4 regions of the Embleya sp. NPDC127516 genome follow, and region 1 is predicted to be linked to each of the others. Evidence: riboswitches for the same ligand, from Rfam matches in the RefSeq annotation. Region 1 holds a riboswitch; each other region holds the start of a gene.
What was found. A riboswitch is a leader RNA that binds a small molecule or an ion and turns the genes downstream of it on or off. The one in region 1 is predicted to bind cobalamin.
Positions count from the first base shown of each region.

Region 2: it holds a riboswitch for cobalamin, as region 1 does, so the genes downstream of both, ACIRL2_RS23130 (energy-coupling factor ABC transporter permease) here and ACIRL2_RS04410 (ribonucleoside-diphosphate reductase subunit alpha) in region 1, are expected to answer to the same signal.
Region 3: it holds a riboswitch for cobalamin, as region 1 does, so the genes downstream of both, ACIRL2_RS09950 (prenyltransferase/squalene oxidase repeat-containing protein) here and ACIRL2_RS04410 (ribonucleoside-diphosphate reductase subunit alpha) in region 1, are expected to answer to the same signal.
Region 4: it holds a riboswitch for cobalamin, as region 1 does, so the genes downstream of both, ACIRL2_RS22960 (ABC transporter substrate-binding protein) here and ACIRL2_RS04410 (ribonucleoside-diphosphate reductase subunit alpha) in region 1, are expected to answer to the same signal.

Region 1 covers NZ_JBIWJT010000002.1:430,343-434,887, forward strand. Annotated here, with positions in the region: gene ACIRL2_RS04395 (MarR family winged helix-turn-helix transcriptional regulator) at 1-43, shown strand, start outside; gene ACIRL2_RS04400 (GNAT family N-acetyltransferase) at 49-873, shown strand; gene mug (G/U mismatch-specific DNA glycosylase) at 954-1,547, shown strand; cobalamin riboswitch at 2,422-2,673, shown strand; gene ACIRL2_RS04410 (ribonucleoside-diphosphate reductase subunit alpha) at 2,749-4,545, shown strand, end outside.
Region 2 covers NZ_JBIWJT010000011.1:287,102-291,646, forward strand. Annotated here, with positions in the region: gene ACIRL2_RS23115 (energy-coupling factor ABC transporter ATP-binding protein) at 1-689, opposite strand, end outside; gene cbiQ (cobalt ECF transporter T component CbiQ) at 686-1,429, opposite strand; gene ACIRL2_RS23125 (energy-coupling factor ABC transporter substrate-binding protein) at 1,434-1,829, opposite strand; gene ACIRL2_RS23130 (energy-coupling factor ABC transporter permease) at 1,826-2,539, opposite strand; cobalamin riboswitch at 2,567-2,776, opposite strand; gene ACIRL2_RS23135 (RDD family protein) at 2,966-3,511, opposite strand; gene ACIRL2_RS23140 (class II aldolase/adducin family protein) at 3,658-4,512, opposite strand.
Region 3 covers NZ_JBIWJT010000004.1:447,646-452,190, forward strand. Annotated here, with positions in the region: gene ACIRL2_RS09945 (hypothetical protein) at 1-697, opposite strand, end outside; gene ACIRL2_RS09950 (prenyltransferase/squalene oxidase repeat-containing protein) at 694-2,190, opposite strand; cobalamin riboswitch at 2,288-2,429, opposite strand; gene metE (5-methyltetrahydropteroyltriglutamate--homocysteine S-methyltransferase) at 2,611-4,545, opposite strand, start outside.
Region 4 covers NZ_JBIWJT010000011.1:245,682-250,226, forward strand. Annotated here, with positions in the region: gene galE (UDP-glucose 4-epimerase GalE) at 1-252, opposite strand, end outside; gene galT (galactose-1-phosphate uridylyltransferase) at 258-1,364, opposite strand; gene ACIRL2_RS22955 (DeoR/GlpR family DNA-binding transcription regulator) at 1,500-2,303, shown strand; cobalamin riboswitch at 2,518-2,756, shown strand; gene ACIRL2_RS22960 (ABC transporter substrate-binding protein) at 2,878-3,894, shown strand; gene ACIRL2_RS22965 (FecCD family ABC transporter permease) at 3,891-4,545, shown strand, end outside.

The DNA.
Region 1 (4,545 bases):
GGCACACCGGCCGGTATCGGTGCCGGTGGTCGTGTCACACTGACCCGCATGCCGAAGTCCGCCGCAGAGGCGCGCGCCCACTTGGAGATGTTCTACGACGCGGTGGCCCGCCGAGCCACCCGCACGGAAACGTTCGGCGCGCTGACCCTGTTCATTCGTGAGGGCCAAGGGTGGCCCTTCTACGCACGACCCACGCTCGGCAGCTCCGTCGAGCCCACCGTCGCGGACGTCCGCGCGGTGCGGGCGCGGCAGAGAGAGTTGAAAGTGCCCGAGACGTTCGAATGGGTCGACGAGACCACCCCGGCGCTGCGCGCGGCCGCGATCGAGGCCGAACTGCACGTCCACGAGCACCCGTTGATGGTGCTCGACCCGGCCGAGCTTCCGGCCGAACGCCCGGCCCTGCCCGACCTGGTGACGGTGCGTCGGATCCGGGCGGACGCGACCGACCTGGCGATCGTGCACAGCGTCGCGGCGGTCGGCTTCGCGAACCCGGGGACCGCGTCGGGGACCGACGGCCCGACCGAACGGGATACCGCCGCGCTCGGCCAGGACCCGGGACTGCTGTCCTACCTCAACGAGCGCCTGCGCACCGGCGAGACGGTGATGTTCGCCGCGTACGGCCCGGCCGGGCCGCTGTGCGTGGGCAGTTATCAGCACCTGTACGGCACCACCGAGATCGTCGGTGTGGCCACCCTCCCCGCGGCCCGACGTGGCGGCCTCGCGGCGGCGGTGACCTGGGAGCTGGCCCGGCACGCGCTCACCGACGGGAGCGAGACGGTGTTCCTGTCGGCGGGCGACCAGGACGTGGCCCGCGTGTACGACCGGCTCGGCTTCCGGTCGGTGGGGACGGCGCTGATCGCGGAGGCGCCGTGAGCACCCCGGCGCAGCCCGGACCGCCCGCGAAGCCCGTCGTGCTGCCGATCCCGCCCGGGCGCAATCCCACCGCCGCCGAAATGGCCGCCGCGCACGGCCGGACCATCCCCGACGTGATCGGACCGAACCTGCGGGTGTTGTTCTGCGGGATCAACCCCGGCCTGTGGTCCGGTGCGACCGGGCGGCACTTCGCCCGCCCCGGCAACCGGTTCTGGCCCGCGCTGTACGCCTCCGGGTTCACGCCCCGCCTGCTCGCGCCCGCCGAGCAGGACGCGTTGACCGCGCTCGGTCTCGGCATCACCAACGTGGTGGCCCGCACCACCGCCCGTGCGGACGAGTTGAGCCGGGACGAGTACGTCGCCGGCGGCGCGGCGCTCACCGCCAAGGTGCGCACGTACCGGCCGGCCTGGCTGGCCGTGCTCGGCATCGGCGCGTACCGGACCGGTTTCGGCCGGCCCAAGGCGGTGGTCGGTCGACAGGCCGAGACCATCGGCGACACCCGGATCTGGGTGCTGCCGAACCCGAGCGGCCTGAACGCGCACTGGACGGCGGCGGCGCTCGGCGAGGCGTTCGCCGAACTGCGCACGGCGGCGGCCCAGATCGAAAGCACCCGACCGGAAACGCCACGCACCGAAACCGCCGGGACCGAAAGCACCCGGACCGAAACCACCTGACCGGAAGGCACCCGGCCGGAAACCCGCCGAAACCCATCGAAGGCGGTCGAAGGCTGCCTGAATGCGGCCCGAGGACGACCCGAAGGGGCGCGACCGCCCCAGGGCGCGGTCGGTGCGCCCGGGCCGGTCCGCGCGCCTGTATCCGAGTCGATTCGTCCATCGACCGAGTGGGATCACCCGGTTGGTGGTTACTTCGCGTTCCCTCGCGCGGTTGGGTCGGCATGGAGATCCTGCGGGCCCCGTTCGGGCCGTGGCCCACCGAGGCGTTCGAGACACCCGTGTACGAGGCGTTGGTCGCGGAGTGGCGCGACTCGGGCCGGGAGGTACCCCGGCCGGTGGACCGATGCCCCGACCGCCCGGCGCGACACGCGCGCCCATCCGGGGCCGGCCCCCGCACCGGCCGCCCCTGAGGACGCCGCCGAGGCCACCTCCGAGGCAGCCCACACCGGCCGCCGGAGGCACCCGCCGACACGCCCGGCTCCCGCCTCGCCGACCCGCCCGTCGGACGCCGTACATGCCAGGCACGCCCCGCGGCCGACCGTACGCTCCCAATGCCTCGCCCTCGCCCGCTCGGCCGCCCCGCGAAGGTCTTTCCCTCGACGCCCGGACACCACGTTCGACAGGGGCTCGGCGACGCGCGCCGCGCACAACGCCGGCGTGTCGTGCAGCCATTCGGCGGCCCGCGCGCGAGTACCGTCATGCCGGGCGTACGCCGGGAGGAGACGATTCCGCTCGGCTCGGGAGGCGCCGCGACACCCGGTGTGGACGGCATCGCCGCCGGGAGTGGGCCCGTCCCGGCCGAAATCGTGGTACGTCGGGAATCGCGACACGACACAACACCTGGGGGTGCGACGACCACCCCGCCACTACATATATGCTCTGCGACGCAGCTGGTTCGCCGTTCCGGTTCAAACGGAAAGGCGACGCAAGAGGGAACCCGGTGTGAAGCCGGGACTGCCCCCGCAGCGGTAAGCGGGAACGAATGTCGTCCTGCGGCGCCGAACGCCCGGAGGGGTTCGGCGCGCGACGACCACGGGGAACTCCGCGGCCCGCCGAGCACATCGTGCCCGGTGGCGCCCCGGCATGCCCGCGAGTCCGAATACCTGCCGGCTGTCCGCGCCTTCGGGCGCGGGGTCACTGTACGTACGAGCTCGCGAGGAGAGAGCACGTGACCGTTGTGGACAGCGTGGGCGCGACCCGGATGCGGATCGACGAAAGCCCCGAGGACCAACTGGCTACCCTGGTGCGCACCCAGGCGCGCGATCTGCCGGAGGTCGATCCGGATCGGGTCGTCCGCCGGGTCGTCGCGGGTCTCAACGAGGGCGCGGACAAGGGAGCGGCCGCGGACCTGGCGGTGCGTACCGCCGCCGAGCTGATCGCGGAGGAGCCCGCCTACTCGCGGCTCGCCGCGCGCCTGCTCGCCGGCCGGATCGCGGACGAGGCCCTCGACGCGGGGGTCACCTCGTTCAGCGCGGGCATCGCGCTCGGCCGGCGCGAGGGCGTCATCGGCGCGGAGACCGCGGCGTTCGTCGCCGAGCACGCCGCCGAGTTGGACGCCGCCGTGGACGTCGACGGCGACCGGCGGTTCGAGTACTTCGGCCTGCGCACCGTGTACGACCGCTACCTGTTGCGCCACCCGGTCTCGCGCAAGGTGGTCGAGACCCCGCAGCACTTCCTGCTGCGCGTGGCGTGCGGCCTGGCCCAGGAGCCCGGCGAGGCGATCGGCTTCTACCGGCTGATGTCCTCGCTCGCCTACCTGCCCAGCTCGCCGACGCTGTTCAACTCCGGCACCGTGCACACCCAGATGTCCTCGTGCTACCTGCTCGACTCGCCCAAGGACGAGCTGGAGTCGATCTACGACATGTACGGGCGGATCGCCCGACTGTCGAAGTTCGCCGGCGGCATCGGCGTGGCGTGGTCGCGGGTGCGTTCGCGCGGCTCGCTGATCCGCGGCACCAACGGGCACTCCAACGGCATCGTGCCGTGGCTCAAGACGCTCGACTCGTCGGTGGCCGCGGTCAACCAGGGCGGCCGGCGCAAGGGCGCGGCCTGCGTGTACCTGGAGACCTGGCACCCGGACATCCTGGAGTTCCTCGAACTGCGCGAGAACACCGGTGAGGACGCGCGCCGCACGCACAACCTCAACCTGGCCAACTGGGTGCCGGACCTGTTCATGCGCCGGGTCGAGGAGGACGGCGTCTGGTCGCTGTTCGACCCGAACGAGCTGCCCGAACTGCCCGACCTGTGGGGCGCCGAGTTCGACAAGGTGTACGAAGCCGCCGAGCGGGACGGCCGGTTCGTCCGGCAGATGCCCGCGCGCGACCTCTACGCCCGGATGATGCGCACGCTCGCGCAGACCGGCAACGGCTGGATGACCTTCAAGGACGCCGCCAACCGCACCTGCAACCAGGCCGCGGAGCCCGGCAACGTGGTGCACCTGTCCAACCTGTGCACCGAGATCCTCGAGGTGACCAGCGACGGCGAGACCGCCGTGTGCAACCTCGGCTCGGTCAACCTCGGCGCGCACGTGATCGCCGGCGAGGGCATGGACTGGGACAAGCTGCGCGCGACGGTGCGCACCGCGGTGGTCTTCCTGGACCGCGTGATCGACATCAACTACTACCCGACCGACCAGGCCGCGGCGTCCAACCCGCGGTGGCGCCCGGTGGGCCTGGGCCTGATGGGCCTGCAGGACGTGTTCTTCACGCTCGGCATGCCGTTCGACTCGGTCGAGGCGCGCGAGTTGTCCACGCTGATCTCCGAGGAGATCTACCTGACCGCGCTGGAGACCTCCTCGGCGCTCGCCGAGGCGCACGGCCCGCACCCGGCCTACGCCGAGACGCACGCCGCGCGCGGCCGGCTCCAGCCGGACCTGTGGGAGGGCGTGTACCCGACCCAGACCAAGCGCTGGGACGCGCTGCGCGACCGGGTCGCCGAGCACGGCCTGCGCAACTCGCTGCTCGTGGCGATCGCGCCGACCGCGACCATCGCCTCGATC
Region 2 (4,545 bases), on a different contig from region 1:
TCGGTGTCCGCGAGCAATTCGCTCGCCGGCCCGGTGTGCAGGCGCCCGTGTGCGAGGACCGCCGCGTCGTCGGCCCAGCGCAGCGCGAGGTCCACGTCGTGGGTGGCCATCACCACCGTCGTCCCGGTCGCACGCAAGTGGTCGAGCGTGTGCAACAGCGCTTCCTGCCCGGCCGGATCCAGGCCCGCGGTCGGCTCGTCCAGCACCAGCACCTCGGGCCGCATCGCGATCGCGCCGGCGATGGCGACCCGCTTGCGCTGGCCGAAGGACAGCAGGTGCACGGGCCGCTCGGCCAGTTCGGTGATTTCGAGCGCGGCCAGTGCCTCGGCCACCCGCGAGCGCACCTCGGCCGGGTCCAGATCCAGGTTGAGCGGCCCGAACGAGACGTCCTGGGCCACCGACGCCGAGAAGAGCTGGTCGTCGGGATCCTGGACGACCAGTTGCACAGCCCGCCGCAGCGCGGTGAGCCCCTTGCGGTCGTGCCGAATCGGCACCTCGTGCAGTTCGACCCGCCCCGAGTCCGGTGTCAGGCCGCCGGTCAACAGCCGCAGCAGCGTGGTCTTCCCGCTGCCGTTGGGCCCGAGCAGCGCCAGCGCCCGCCCGGTCGGAACGGACAGGGACAGCCCGCTCAACACGGCCGGCCCGTCCTCGTAGGCGTAGCCGATCTCTCGTACCCGCAACGGAATCACGGCACCACCGATACCAGGAGAAGAGTGGCGGCGACGACCGCCGCCACGACGAACAGGGAGCCCGCGACGAACGCCCGCGAGACGCGTACCTCGTCCACCAGCACCCGCAGGCGCCCGTCGTAGCCGCGTCCGGCCAGACCCGCCTCCAGGCGCTGGGCGCGGGCGAACGCGTGCACGAAGACCGCCGAGCCGAGCCCGGCCACCGAGCGCCAACGGGCTCGCCGGGTGCGGTGACCCAGCCGGCCCGCCTGGGCCTGGTTGATCCGCGTGGTCGTGTCGTAGAGCAGGAACAACATTCGATACATCACCGCGGCGACGTCCACCACGGCGGCCGGCACGCCCACCCGGTTCAGCCTCGGCAGTACGTCCGACAGCGGTGTGGTGAACGCGAACAGCAGCATCGCCAGGCCCGCGGCGGTGGAGCGGGCGAGCAACTCGGCGGCGTGGCGCGGCCCGTTGGGGGCCCAGCCGACGCCGTCCGCGCCGATCGTGACGAGCAGGGCGAGCGCGCCGGTGGCGGCGAATCCGAGCGGCGCGCGGGCGGCCCGCCACAACCGCCGGGCGGGCACGCGCGCGAAGCCGAACGCGACGACCAGGACGGTCGCCGCGACCAGGACCGCGCCGGGCCACGGCGGCAGTGCCACCGCGCACCCGAGCAGCCCGAAGGAGAGCACGGCCTTGTCGGCCGGATGGCGGTGACGCCACGAACTCGCGTGCGCCGCCGCGTCGATCGGCAGCACGGAATCAGCGGCCCGGGACCGATGCCGGCGTCTGGTCCGCGGGTGTCGCCCCGGCGGCATTCGCCGAAGCGGCGGTCGGTTCGTCGGGCGTGTCCGAGGCATCCGGCGCGAGCCGGCGGCGGGTGCGCTTGACCCCGAACATGTAGCCGACCACGCCCGCGCCGAGGGCGGCCTGCAACGCGAACAGACCGGACTCGATCTCTCCGGACGGCGGTTCGTACAGCGGGCTGAACCACGGCTCGTAGTCCGGGTCGTTCTCGGTGATCGCGGTCTCCGCCTGGGTGTCGGCGCCCGCGAACGGCTCGTCCTTGTGGTCGCCCATGCCGAACACCACGGGCAGGACCGCGAGCAGTACCACGGCCAACACGATCAGCAGGTTGATCTTCGTGGAGCGCTTCACTTGGACTTCTCCTCCTCGCGCGCGATCCGCGCGTCCGTGACCACACCGAGCCGGACCAGATCGCCGCGGCTGGACTGCCGCAACAAGCGCACGACCAGGACGGTCAGCAGACCCTCGCTGATCGCCAGCGGGATCTGGGTGAGGGAGAAGATGCCGCCGAACTTGGCCAACGCGCCCGCGAATCCGCTGTCCGGGTCGGGGAAGGCCAGGGCCAACTGCACGCTGGTGACGCAGTAGGTGCTCAGGTCCGCGACGAACGCGCCCACGAACACCGCGACATCCAGCGGAGTGGTGCCGCCGCGTCCGTCCAGGAGCGAACGGGCCAGCCGATACGCGCCGTAGCCGGCCCACGGGCCGACGATCGCCATGGAGAACACGTTCGCGCCGAGCGTGGTCAGCCCGCCGTGCGCGAGCAGCAACGCCTGGAAGAGCAGGGTGATCGTGCCCAGTACGGCCATGATCGGCGGCCGGAACAGGATCGCGCCCAGTCCGGTACCGGTGGGATGGGAGCAACTACCGGTGACGGAAGGGATCTTGAGCGCGGACAGCACGAACGAAAACGCGCCGGACGCGCCGAGCAGCAGCGTGTTCTCGGGTTTGTCGCGTACCTCGCGGGTGAGCGCGCGGGCGCCGTGGACGACGAACGGGGCCGACGCGACGCCCCAGGCGGCAGCGTGTTCCCAGGGCAGATAGCCCTCTGCGATATGCATGAGGAAGGGTCCCTCTCCAACACCTCGTGGACGGACGATCGCCGTGGCCGGTCTCCTGGCTGACGGGTCGTACGTTCACATCTCCGCCTTCCCGGGGCCGCGCGAGCGGTCCCAGTGGCTTCCCGCGGCGACGAATCAACGTTTCCGCGGGGGTGGAGGAGAACTTCCCGATCACAGTGGCGAGGGCCGCGCCGGCATCGAACCGGCTTCCCGAGCACCACGGCGAGCCGACACTAGTGGTCGGATGGACATGGCGACAAGATGGCTTTTGCAAACCGTGCGCAAGACCACAATGCGGGCGGAGCGGTCGAGCAATTGCCGCATTCCGGAGCGTGATCGTCGACGGGTGCGGCGGGGCGCGATTGCGGTGCGATGCGGAGTGGCGCGGTGTGGCGCGGCTCGGCGCCGAGGCACGCCGCGCGGTGCTCAGTCCAGGCCGGGTCCTCGGCCCCGGACCACCACGGTGCCCGCAACCCGGTCACCGACCCGCTGGCGCCGCTCGCTGGTGAGCACCGCGGTCAGGCCGACCGCGCCGAGCGCGAACGCGTCGACGCACAGCAGCAGCCAGCGGATCCCGAGCTGACGCCGCCCCGCCCGCCCACCGGACACGTCCACGACCCGGATACCGAACATCTGCATGCCCCACGTGCGCCCGTCGTGCTCGGCGGGCCGCAGTACCCAGTACCAGAACAGGATGGCCAGCGCGACCATCAGCACACCGACGGTGATCGTCGCGGTCAGCGGGCCGCTGCGGATCGAACCGTCGGGATGTGTGGGCAGCAGGACGAACAGGAACATCGCGGCGCCGGGCAACAGCGCGGACGCCAGCACGTCCACCACGAACTGGCCGATCCGGCGCCACAGCACCGAGGGGCCGACCGGGCTCGCGACCTCGGGCAGCCACACCCGGGCGCGCGGGCGGGCGGGCCGCGCCGAGCGGGCGAAGTGCCGCGGAAGGCTCCGTTCGTACATGCTGTTGTACTTTCCGCAACCGGGTGATTTGACTCCCGACGCGGCCGGATATCGGCGAGATTGCGCCCGGTCGGCGGATCCGGTCGGCGGCCGGGACCGGATGGCCCGGATCCGGCGCCGACGGCGGCGATCGGATTCTCGGGTGATCAGATCGTCATCGGGCCGTCCACGCCGAACAGGTCCGGCTCGGAGCGGCTGATCACGTCGTACAGCGGTTTGTAGTTGATCCAGGCGACCGTGTCGTTGCCCAGTTGTTCCCGGGTCAGCCGCGCGTTTTCCGGCGTGATCGGCTTGAGCTCGCCGGCCGCCTGGGCGAGCAGCTGTACCTGGCAGGAGCGCTCCATGGTGATGAACCACCACGCCGCCGCGTCGACCGACTGCCCCACCGTGAGCAGGCCGTGGTTGCGCAGGATCAGCGCCTTCCGCGGGCCGAGCGTCTTGGCGATGCGGCGGCCCTCCTCGGCGTCGAGTACGACGCCCGCGTAGTCGTCGAACAGCTCGTGATCCTCGTAGAACGGGCACACGTCCTGAGTGATCGGTTCGAGTCGGATGCCGAGCGCGGAGATCGCCCGGCCGTGCACGGAGTGGCTGTGTGCCGCCGCGACCACGTCGGGACGGGCCGCGTGGATCTGCGAGTGGATCGCGAACGCGGCCTGGTTGACGTGGAATCGGCCCTCGACGACCTGTCCCTCGTGGTTGACCAGAATCAGGTCGTCCACGGTGATGTGCTTGAACGACATCCCGAACGGGTTGACCCAGAAGTGATCGGTGAGCTCCGGATCACGCGCGGTGATGTGGCCGGCCACCCCCTCCTCGAAGCCGAACCGACCGAACAGCCGCAACGCCGCGGTCAACCGCTCCTTGCGGTGCCGGCGCTCCTGTTCGACGGTCTCGAACGTGGGCGGCAGGGCGAAGCTCAGGTCGGCCGGGGACACCGGCAGCGGCGGGGTCGGCTGCCGGCCCGGCACGTCCTGGGCCTGCGGAGCATCGGTGCCGGACATGTGTGTCTCCTCGAACTCGACTCGGTCTGCTAT
Region 3 (4,545 bases), on a different contig from region 1:
CGGTCGTGGTCGAACCGTTGGACGTGGTCCCGGCGGACGTCGAACCGGTCCCGCCGGCACTGGAGTTGCCGCCCGGGGCGGTCGACGTCGTGCGGTTGGCGCCGTTGCCCTGCGGCGGTTGCGGGTTGTCGGTCCGGGGTGGCGGGTCCTGCGTCGCGGGTGCCGCCGGGCGCTTCGGTGCCACCCGGGGTGGCGGGTTGGTGGTCTCGGTCTTGTTCTTGGAGAACGACCAGCCCTCGAAGCTGCCGAGCGGTGGCTTGCGGTTCATCACACCCCACTGGCTGTACGTCCACGAACCGCCGTTGGACGAGTGCCAGTACGACCAGTACGCGGAGGCCGGCGGCGTGTCGATGCACGCCTCGGAGTTCGCGCCGGGCCTGCCCTCGACCCGGCAGATGAACGCCTCGCCCCAGCGGGCCACACCGGCGATCTCGATACCCGCGTTCTTCAGCGCGGCGTGACCGGTGGCCTGGTCACCTCGTGCGCAGCGCACGATGGTCGTGCCGCCCAGTTCCTGGAAGTCGATCACCACCGTCACACCGTTGGCGTCCGGGCAGTAGCCGGGGGTGCCCTTGGAGGTGTCGACCGCGTGCGCGGTCGGCGCGGCCACGGTGACCTGGGCGGTGGCGGGCAGCGCGAGCAGGGCCAGCGCGGTGACCACGCGGGCTGTTCGGCCGCCACTCCCACGGCGCCTCATGTGCGCTTTCCGTTCGTGCGCCGCGCGCCGGCACGCACGGCGAGGCCGGTGCCGACCAGTCCGAGGGAGAGCATGAGCAGTCCGCCGACCTGGGCGCCGGTTTTGGCGAGGCTTCCGCCGCCGCCCTTCGTGGTGCCCCCACCGCCCGAGCTGCTCGTGCCGCCCGACACCGAGCCGCCGGTGCCGGCGGTGGTGGTCGTCGCGGACGCGGTGATCGACGCGCTCGCGGTCTGGGTGAGCGAGGTGGTGGGTGTGCCGGACGTCGACGCGGACGGCGTTTGGGACCCGGTGTGAGTGGCCGAGCCGGTGGGCTTGGGGGTGCCGGAGTCGGTCGGCTTCGGCGAGGTCGAGGCGGTGCCGGTCGGCTCGGTGGGGGCCTTGCCGAGGTCACCCAGCGGGACATCGGCCAGCACGAGCAGGGCCTGCGGGGTCGCGCGGCGCCATTGGTCGCGCTGGAAGTCCGGAATACCCTCGGCCTGGGCCGAGGTGAGGGCCTCCGCGTTGTAGGCGATCGTGCCGATCTCCTTGTCGGCGGCGCCCGCGTTGTCCTTGGTGATCTGGTGCTTGACCACCCACGCGGCGGCCTTGTCCGCCTCGGCCCGGTAGCCGGCCGCGTGCAGGGCCTGGCCGGCCAGGCCGGTGCTGTTGGTGTTCGATGCCGCGGTGGGTCCGGAGCCGCCGAACGAACCGTCCTCGCGCTGCTCGGACTTCAGCCAGTCCACGCCCTTCTTCGCTGCGGCCGCGGCGCCGACCGACTTGCTCTCGGTCGCCGCCGAGAGCAGCGCCTGCACGGCCATGCCGGTCGAGTCCGGGTCCAGCACGGTGGTCGGGGTGTCCTGGCAGGTCGAGCCGGTGCTGCCCAACTGACCCGGATACAGCCGGAATCCGCCGCTGGGGCACTGCTGCTTGATCAGGAAGTCCACCGCGCTCTGCGGCACCCCGCCGCTGCGGGCCAGACCCAGCACGGCCAGCGACTGCCCGAACGCGTTGCTCGAGTCGGGACTGCCGGTGAGCTTGTCCCGGATCCGACCCGCGTCGTCGCCGGCGTCCGCCCCGGCGATCAGGTCCAGCGTCTCGGCGCGCATGTCCAGGCCGCCGAACCTGGTCGGATCGCGGTCGGCGATCACGGCGGCGAAGAGCACCTTCGCGGTGGCACCCGCAATCCGCGAGCCGGGCATGCCCCACTCCTCGGCGCTGTTGTACTTGCGGATGTTGGCGGCCACCGCGTCCGCGGCGGCCTTGACCGCGGCGGGCTGTGAGCGGGTGGCCGACAACGCCATCATCGTGTCGATGGTCAGGCCCCAGTCGGAGCCGGCGAACCCCGGTATGCCGCCGTCGACCAGTTCCCCGGCCTGCCATTTCGCCGCCGCGACGGCGTTGTCGGCGTGCGGGTTCGCGGCGTCTGCCGACGCGGAGAAGACGGGAGAGGCCGCGACCAGGACCGCGCCGCAGACCGCGACGGCGCCGGTGTTCCTCACGGTGAGCCAGGACATCGATGGGACCCTTCCGAGACCAACGCGTCCCGGGAGCCGACCAATGCGGGCATCGGTCGGGCGTCCGGGCCTCAGCGTGTAGTCCACGACAGCTGGAGCCTTCAATTCGTACGCACCCAGGCATTCCGACTCGCGGCGGCCTTTCGGCCGCCGCCTACGGTTGCGGGTCAGTGCCGGACTTCGACCGGCTTCCCCTGGGTTTCGAACTATGAAGTTGAGGGTGCCGACACACGTCGGCGTGTGGAGCATACGGAGCATTCCGGCTGTCGGACAACAGCACGAGCATGCGATCAACGGTGCCGTGCGTCACCAACCGTGAGCCCGCGGTGGACAATCGCACGCCGTTCGGGCACGCATGGCCGCCGCAACAACCCGGACCGCCGGGGCGGGGCGTGCCTTCCCCGCCCCGGTGGTCCCGACTCAGGACGCGGCGTCGGGGAGCGTCACCCGTACCCCGCGCGCCGCCGCCACCAGGTTCTCCAACGAGGCGCGAACCTCGGGCCAGCCGCGGGTCTTGAGGCCGCAGTCGGGGTTGACCCACAGCCGCCCGGCGGGGATCGCGGTCAGCCCCTCGTGCAGCAGAGCGGTCACCTCCTCCGCACTCGGGACGCGCGGGGAGTGGATGTCGTACACACCGGGACCGGCCTCGCGCGGATAGCCGTGGGCGGCGAGCTCCCGGGCGACCTGCATGTGCGAACGGGCGGCCTCCAGGCTGATCACGTCGGCGTCGAGGTCGTCGATCGCCTGCACGATGTCGCCGAACTCGGCGTAGCACATGTGCGTGTGGATCTGGGTGGCCGCGCGCACGCCGGAGGTGGTCAGGCGGAACGACTCGGTGGCCCAGGCCAGGTATTCGGCGCGGTCCGCGGCGCGCAGCGGCAGTGTCTCGCGCAGCGCTGGTTCGTCCACCTGGATGACCGAGGCCCCCGCGGCCTCCAGGTCGCGGACCTCGTCGCGCAGCGCCAGGGCGACCTGCCGGGCGGTGGTTCCGAGCGGCTGGTCGTCGCGCACGAAGGACCACGCGAGCATGGTGACGGGGCCGGTGAGCATGCCCTTGACGGGGCGGTCGGACAACGACTGGGCGAACGAGGTCCAGCGCACGGTCATCGGCTCGGGACGGGAGATGTCGCCGGCCAGGATCGGCGGGCGCACGTACCGGGTGCCGTACGACTGGACCCAGCCGTGCCGGGTGGCCACGTATCCGGTGAGTTGTTCGGCGAAGTACTGCACCATGTCGTTGCGTTCGGCCTCGCCGTGCACCAGGACGTCGATTCCGGCCTTCTCCTGGAAGGAGATCACGTCGCGGATCTCGGACTCGATGCGTTCCTCGTAGCCCGCCTCGTCGATGCGTCCGGCGCGCAGGTCGGCGCGGGCGGTGCGCAGTTCGCCGGTCTGCGGGAAGGAGCCGATCGTGGTCGTCGGCAGCAACGGGAGTCCCAGGTGGGCGCGTTGGGCCGCGGCGCGCTCGGCGTAGGGCAGGCTGCGCCGGCCGTCCGCGTCGGTGACCGCGGCGGCGCGGGCACGTACGGCGGGGTCGCGGGTCAGGGCGGAGGTCTTGCGCGCGGCCAGGTCGGCCCGGTTGGCGGCGAGATGGGTCGCGATGGTGTCCGTGCCCTGGCCCAGGCCGCGGGCCAACGTGACGATCTCCTCGGTCTTTTGCCGGGCGAAGGCGAGCCATCGGGAGACCTGCGGGTCGATGTCGCGCTCGTCGCCGGCGTCCAGGGGCACGTGCAACAGGGAGCAGGACGCGGACACGTCGACGCGCTCGGCCAGGCCCAGCAGGGTACCCAGGGTGGCCAGCGACCTGCCGAGGTCGTTGATCCACACGTTGCGCCCGTCGACGACGCCGGCGACCAGGCGCTTGCCGGGCAGTCCGCCGACGGCGGCCAGGGCGTCCAGGTTGGCGAACGCGGCTCCGGTGAAGTCGAGGGCGAGCCCCTCGATCGGCGCCTTGGCCAGGATCGGCAACGCCTCGCCGAGGCGGTCGAAGTACGAGGCGACCAGCAGCCTGGGCCGGTCGGTGAGCGCGCCGAGGTCGCGGTAGGCGCGTGCGATGGCGTTGAGTTCGGCGAAGCTGCGGTCCTGGACCAGCGCGGGTTCGTCCAGTTGCACCCACTCGGCGCCGGCCGCGCGCAGGTCGGCGAGCACCTCGGCGTACACCGGCAGCAGTCGATCCAACAGGGTCAGCGGCTGGAAGTCGGCCGCGACGCCGGGCGCGGGCTTGGCGAGCAGGAGGTAGGTGATCGGGCCGACCAGTACGGGGCGGGCGGTCAGGCCCTGTGCGATGGCCTCCTCGAACTCGGCGACCTGCTTGGCGGAGTTCGCGGAGAACACGGTGTCGGGGCCGAGTTCGGG
Region 4 (4,545 bases), on a different contig from region 1:
GTGCCAGTACTCGGCCGGGTCGGTGACCGACTCGCCCACCAGGGAGGACGCGGCGAAGTGCAGCACGGCGTCGAACGAGGCGTCCAGATGTTCGGCGGCGTCCTGGACCCGGCCCTCGACGAGTCGCGCCTTGTCCGGGACCGCGTCCCGATGCCCCGTGGACAGGTCGTCGAGCACCACCACCTCGTGGCCGGCCGCGACCAGGTGGGCGGCGACGACGCTGCCCACGTAGCCCGCGCCGCCGGTGACCATGAGCTTCATTCGCCGACCTCCCGCAGTCGTGCCGCCGCGGTCTCCGGCGGCACGTCGCTGATGAACACACCCATCCCCGATTCGCTCCCGGCAAGGTACTTCAACTTGCCCGGTGCCCGGCGAATCGAGAAAAGCTCCAGGTGGAGCGCGAAGTCCTGGCGCCCCGAGCGGACCGGCGCCTGCTGCCACGCGGAGATGTACGGCGCGGGCTCGCCGTCGAACAGCCGGTCGAAGCGGCCCAGCAGGTCCAGGTACATCGCGCCGAACTCGGCGCGCGCGGCCTCCTCCAGCGCGAGCAGGTCCGGCACCCGGCGGTTCGGGTACAGGTGCACCTCGTACGGCCAGCGCGCGGCGGCGGGCACGAACGCCGTCCAGTGCCCGCCCTCGGCCACGATCCGCGACCCGTCCGCGCGCTCGTCGGCCAGCACGTCGTCGAACAGGTTGCGGCCGGTGCGGTGCCGGTGCGCGGTCGTGGTGGCGATCATCGCGGCCGTGCGCGGGGTGACGAACGGGTAGGCGTAGATCTGCCCGTGCGAGTGCGGCAGCGTCACGCCGATCTCCCGGCCGCGGTTCTCGAAGCAGTACACCTGCTCGACGCCGGGCAGCGCGGACAACTCGGCGGTGCGGTCGGTCCACGCGTCCAGGACCAGGCGCGCGCGCTCGGGGGTGAGGTCCTTGAAGGACGCGTCGTGCTCGGGGGTGAAGCACACCACCTCGCACCGTCCGCCGGACGGTCGGCGCGGGAACGGGGCGTGGTCCCAGCCGGGTTCCGGGCCCGCCGGCGGACCGCCGTCGGCCGCGGAGGAGCCGGACATGGACGGGAAGCGGTTCTCGAAGACGACGACCTCGTAGTCGGACTCGGCGACCTCGGTGGCCCGCTCGGGCGTGGACGGGCACAGCGGGCACGCGTCGGCGGCGGGCAGGTGGGTCCGGGTCTGCCGGTGCGAGGCGACCATGACCCATTCGTCGAGCAGTCGGTCGTAGCGCATCTCCGAGCCACTGACCACGGGCGCGAGATCGCGGTGGTCGACGGCGGTGCGCACCGCGTCGTCCCGGGTGTCGTAGTAGACGATCTCGCGACCGTCGGCCATGACGGCCTGCGTCTTCTTCATGCGCTCATTTTGCGAAGCTTTCCAAAACTTGTCAATGAGAAAGGAAAGATGCCGGCAGGCTTGCCATTTGGCGGGATCGACCGGGGGTCACCTGCGGTTTGACAAGTTTCGAAAGGTGTCCGCAAGATGCTGCCCATGCCTGACGACGACACCGACGGACTGCCCGCCGAGGGCCGCCGCGCCCGGATGGCAGCGACGATCGCGGACCGGGGTTTCGCCAAGGTCACCGACCTGGCCGAGGCGTTCGGCATCTCGCGGGTGACGGTCCGGGCCGACCTGGAGGTGTTGGAGCGGCAGGGCCGGCTGCGCCGGGTCCGCGGCGGCGCGATGTTCACCGGCCGCGACCCCCGGGTGGAGCCGTCCTTCGAGGAGGCGTTGACCTCGGCGTCGCCGGCGAAGACGCTGATCGGGCGGGCGGCCGCGGCACTGGTGTCGCCGTCCGAGAGCGTGGTGCTGGACGTGGGCACGACCACCACGTTCGTGGCCCGCGCGCTGGTGGACCGCGAGGAACTGCGCGACCTCGTGGTGTTCACCAACGGGCTGACCATCGCCCTGGAGCTGGAACGGGCGATCCCGCGGTTCTCGGTCGTGGTCACCGGCGGCACGCTGCGGCCGTTGCAGCACTCGCTGATCAATCCGCTCGGCGACCACATTCTGGAGCGGATCCACGCCGACACGGTCTTCATCGGTTGCAACGGCGTGCATCCCACCGGGGGCATCACCAATGTGAACCTGCCCGAGGCCGAGGCCAAACGCGCGATGTTGCGAGCCGCGGGTCGCCGGGTCGTGGTCGCGGACGGCTCGAAGCTGGGCCGGGTCGAACTCGCCGAGGTGTGCCCGCTGGCGGACATCGACCTGCTGATCACGAGCGGCGCGGCCGATGCGGAGGCGCTCGACGCGCTGCGCGACGTGGGGCTGGAGATCCTGGTCGCGGAGTAGGCGGCCGCTGCGCGCAGCGGGTGCGGGGTGGGCATGTACCGGAGCGCGCGGAGTAGGCGGGCACGGCGCGAAGCGGGTAAGGGTGGGCACGTACCCGAGCGCGGGACCCTGCCCGGACCCGAGCCGGTCCTCCCGCCGTGGCCCCTCACTCGGCCGCCGCGACCCTCGGCGCGCCCGTCCCGGCCCCCTCGCTCGACGGTCGAGGCGCCCTGGTTAGGCTGCCCTTGCGAACGGTTCACCCGGCTTCGACCGATTCCGGGTGTCGCAAGAGGGAATCCGGTGCGAATCCGGAACTGCCCCGCAGCGGTAAGTGGGAACGAAAGTCGTCATCACGCACTGGGCCCCGGTCGAACGGGTCCCGGGAAGCGACGACCGGTAGGCATCCCGGCCACACCCGTGGCTCCCGGGACCCGCCCACGAGTCCGAAGACCTGCCGTCGCCCGCGTACGCCTCACGCACGCGGACTTCCGGGACCTCGCGGGCGGGTCCGTCGGACGACGGCGCCGTGCGGTGTCCGCCGCCGTACTCCCTCCCGAGTTCCCCCGACGAGGACTCGCAAGGGAGAGCTTCGACGATGCGTACGCAGATACCCGGGCGGATGCCGGCGGCACACCGATATTCGTGGGCCGCGGCGGTGGCCGCCCTCGCGCTGTTCGCGACCGCGTGCGGCGGCGCCGTGCGGGACGACAAGGCCGCCGCTCCCGCACCCGCCGCCTACAAGCCGTACGCGGACACCGACAACTGCGGTGTGACCACGAGCTACGACCGGCCGCCGCAGCGCGCCGCGACGCTGACCTCCAACGCGACCGAGCTGATGCTCGAACTGGGCCTGGCCGACCGGATGGTGGGCACCGCCTACCTCAAGGGCCGGACCATCGGCGACAAGTACAAGGAGCCGTACGCGCGGATCCCGGTGCTCGCCGACGCGCAACCCTCGCTGGAGAAACTCCTCGAAGCCACCCCCGACTTCGTCTACTCGGGCTACCCGGACGGCTTCTCCGAGTCGTCCGGCCACACCCGGGCGCGGCTCGGCGAGTTGAACATCAAGACCCACCTCAACCCCGAGGGCTGCGCCAAGGCGCCGGTCACCTTCGATCAGCTCTACGGCGAACTCCGCTCCATCGGCGGCATCTTCGGCGTGCCCGAGCGCGCCGAGCGCTCCGCCGCCGCGTTCCGGCAGCGGCTCGACGCGGTCACCGCGCGGCTCGCCGGCGCCGCGCCGGTCAAGGTGTTCGTGTACAACTCGGGCGCCGACGCCGCGCAGACCACCGGCGGCAACTCGATGCTCAACGAGATCATCACCCGTGCCGGTGGCACCAACGTGTTCGCCGACCTGAACGAGCGCTGGACCAAGGTCTCCTGGGAGCAGGTGGCCGAACGCAAGCCGGACGTGGTGCTGATCTACGACTACGTGACGCCGCCGGTCGACGCCAAGATCGCCACCCTCAAGGCCACTCCGGTACTCGCCGACGTACCGGCGCTGCGCGCGAACGCCTTCCCGGTGATCTCGCTGTCCGTAGCGCAGCCCGGGCCGCGCTCGGTGGACGCGGTCGAGGAACTCGCCAGGCAACTGCACCCCGACCGGCCGTGACGGTCGATCGGGACCCGGTGGCGGTACGGGTCGCGGTCCTGCGCGGCGAGGGCCCGCCGACACCACCGGTCGGCCGTGCGGCGGTCGTCCCGGGCGGCCGGGTCCGCCTTCCGCTGGTGGTCGGCGGCCTCCTCGTCGCGCTGTTCGCGGCGGCCGCGGCGGGGCTGCTGGTGGGGTCGGTGTCGGTGCCCTGGTCGGAGACGTGGCGCATCCTCGCGCATCGCGTCGGCGGAGACGCGTGGGTGCGGCCGTCGTGGAGCCGCGCACACGACCTGATCATCGCCGACACCCGGTTGCCCAGGGTGCTGCTCGCCGCCGTCGTCGGCGCGACGCTGGCCGTGGTGGGCATGGTGATCCAGGCGATCGTGCGCAACCCGCTGGCCGGTCCGGACGTGCTCGGCGTCTCCTCCGGCGCGGCCACCGGAGCGGTCCTGGTGATGCGCTGGGGCGTCGCGTCGATCGGCGGCCTTTCGCTGGGCGCGCTCACCCTGAACGCGGCCGCGTTCACCGGCGGACTGATCACCCTGCTCGTGGTCTTCTCGGTGGCCCGCTCCGGCGGCCGGGTCACCGCCGTGCGACTGGTCCTGGCCGGCGTCGCGGTCAGCGCCGTGTTGTCCTCGCTGACCAGCCTGCTCGTGCTGACCTCACCGG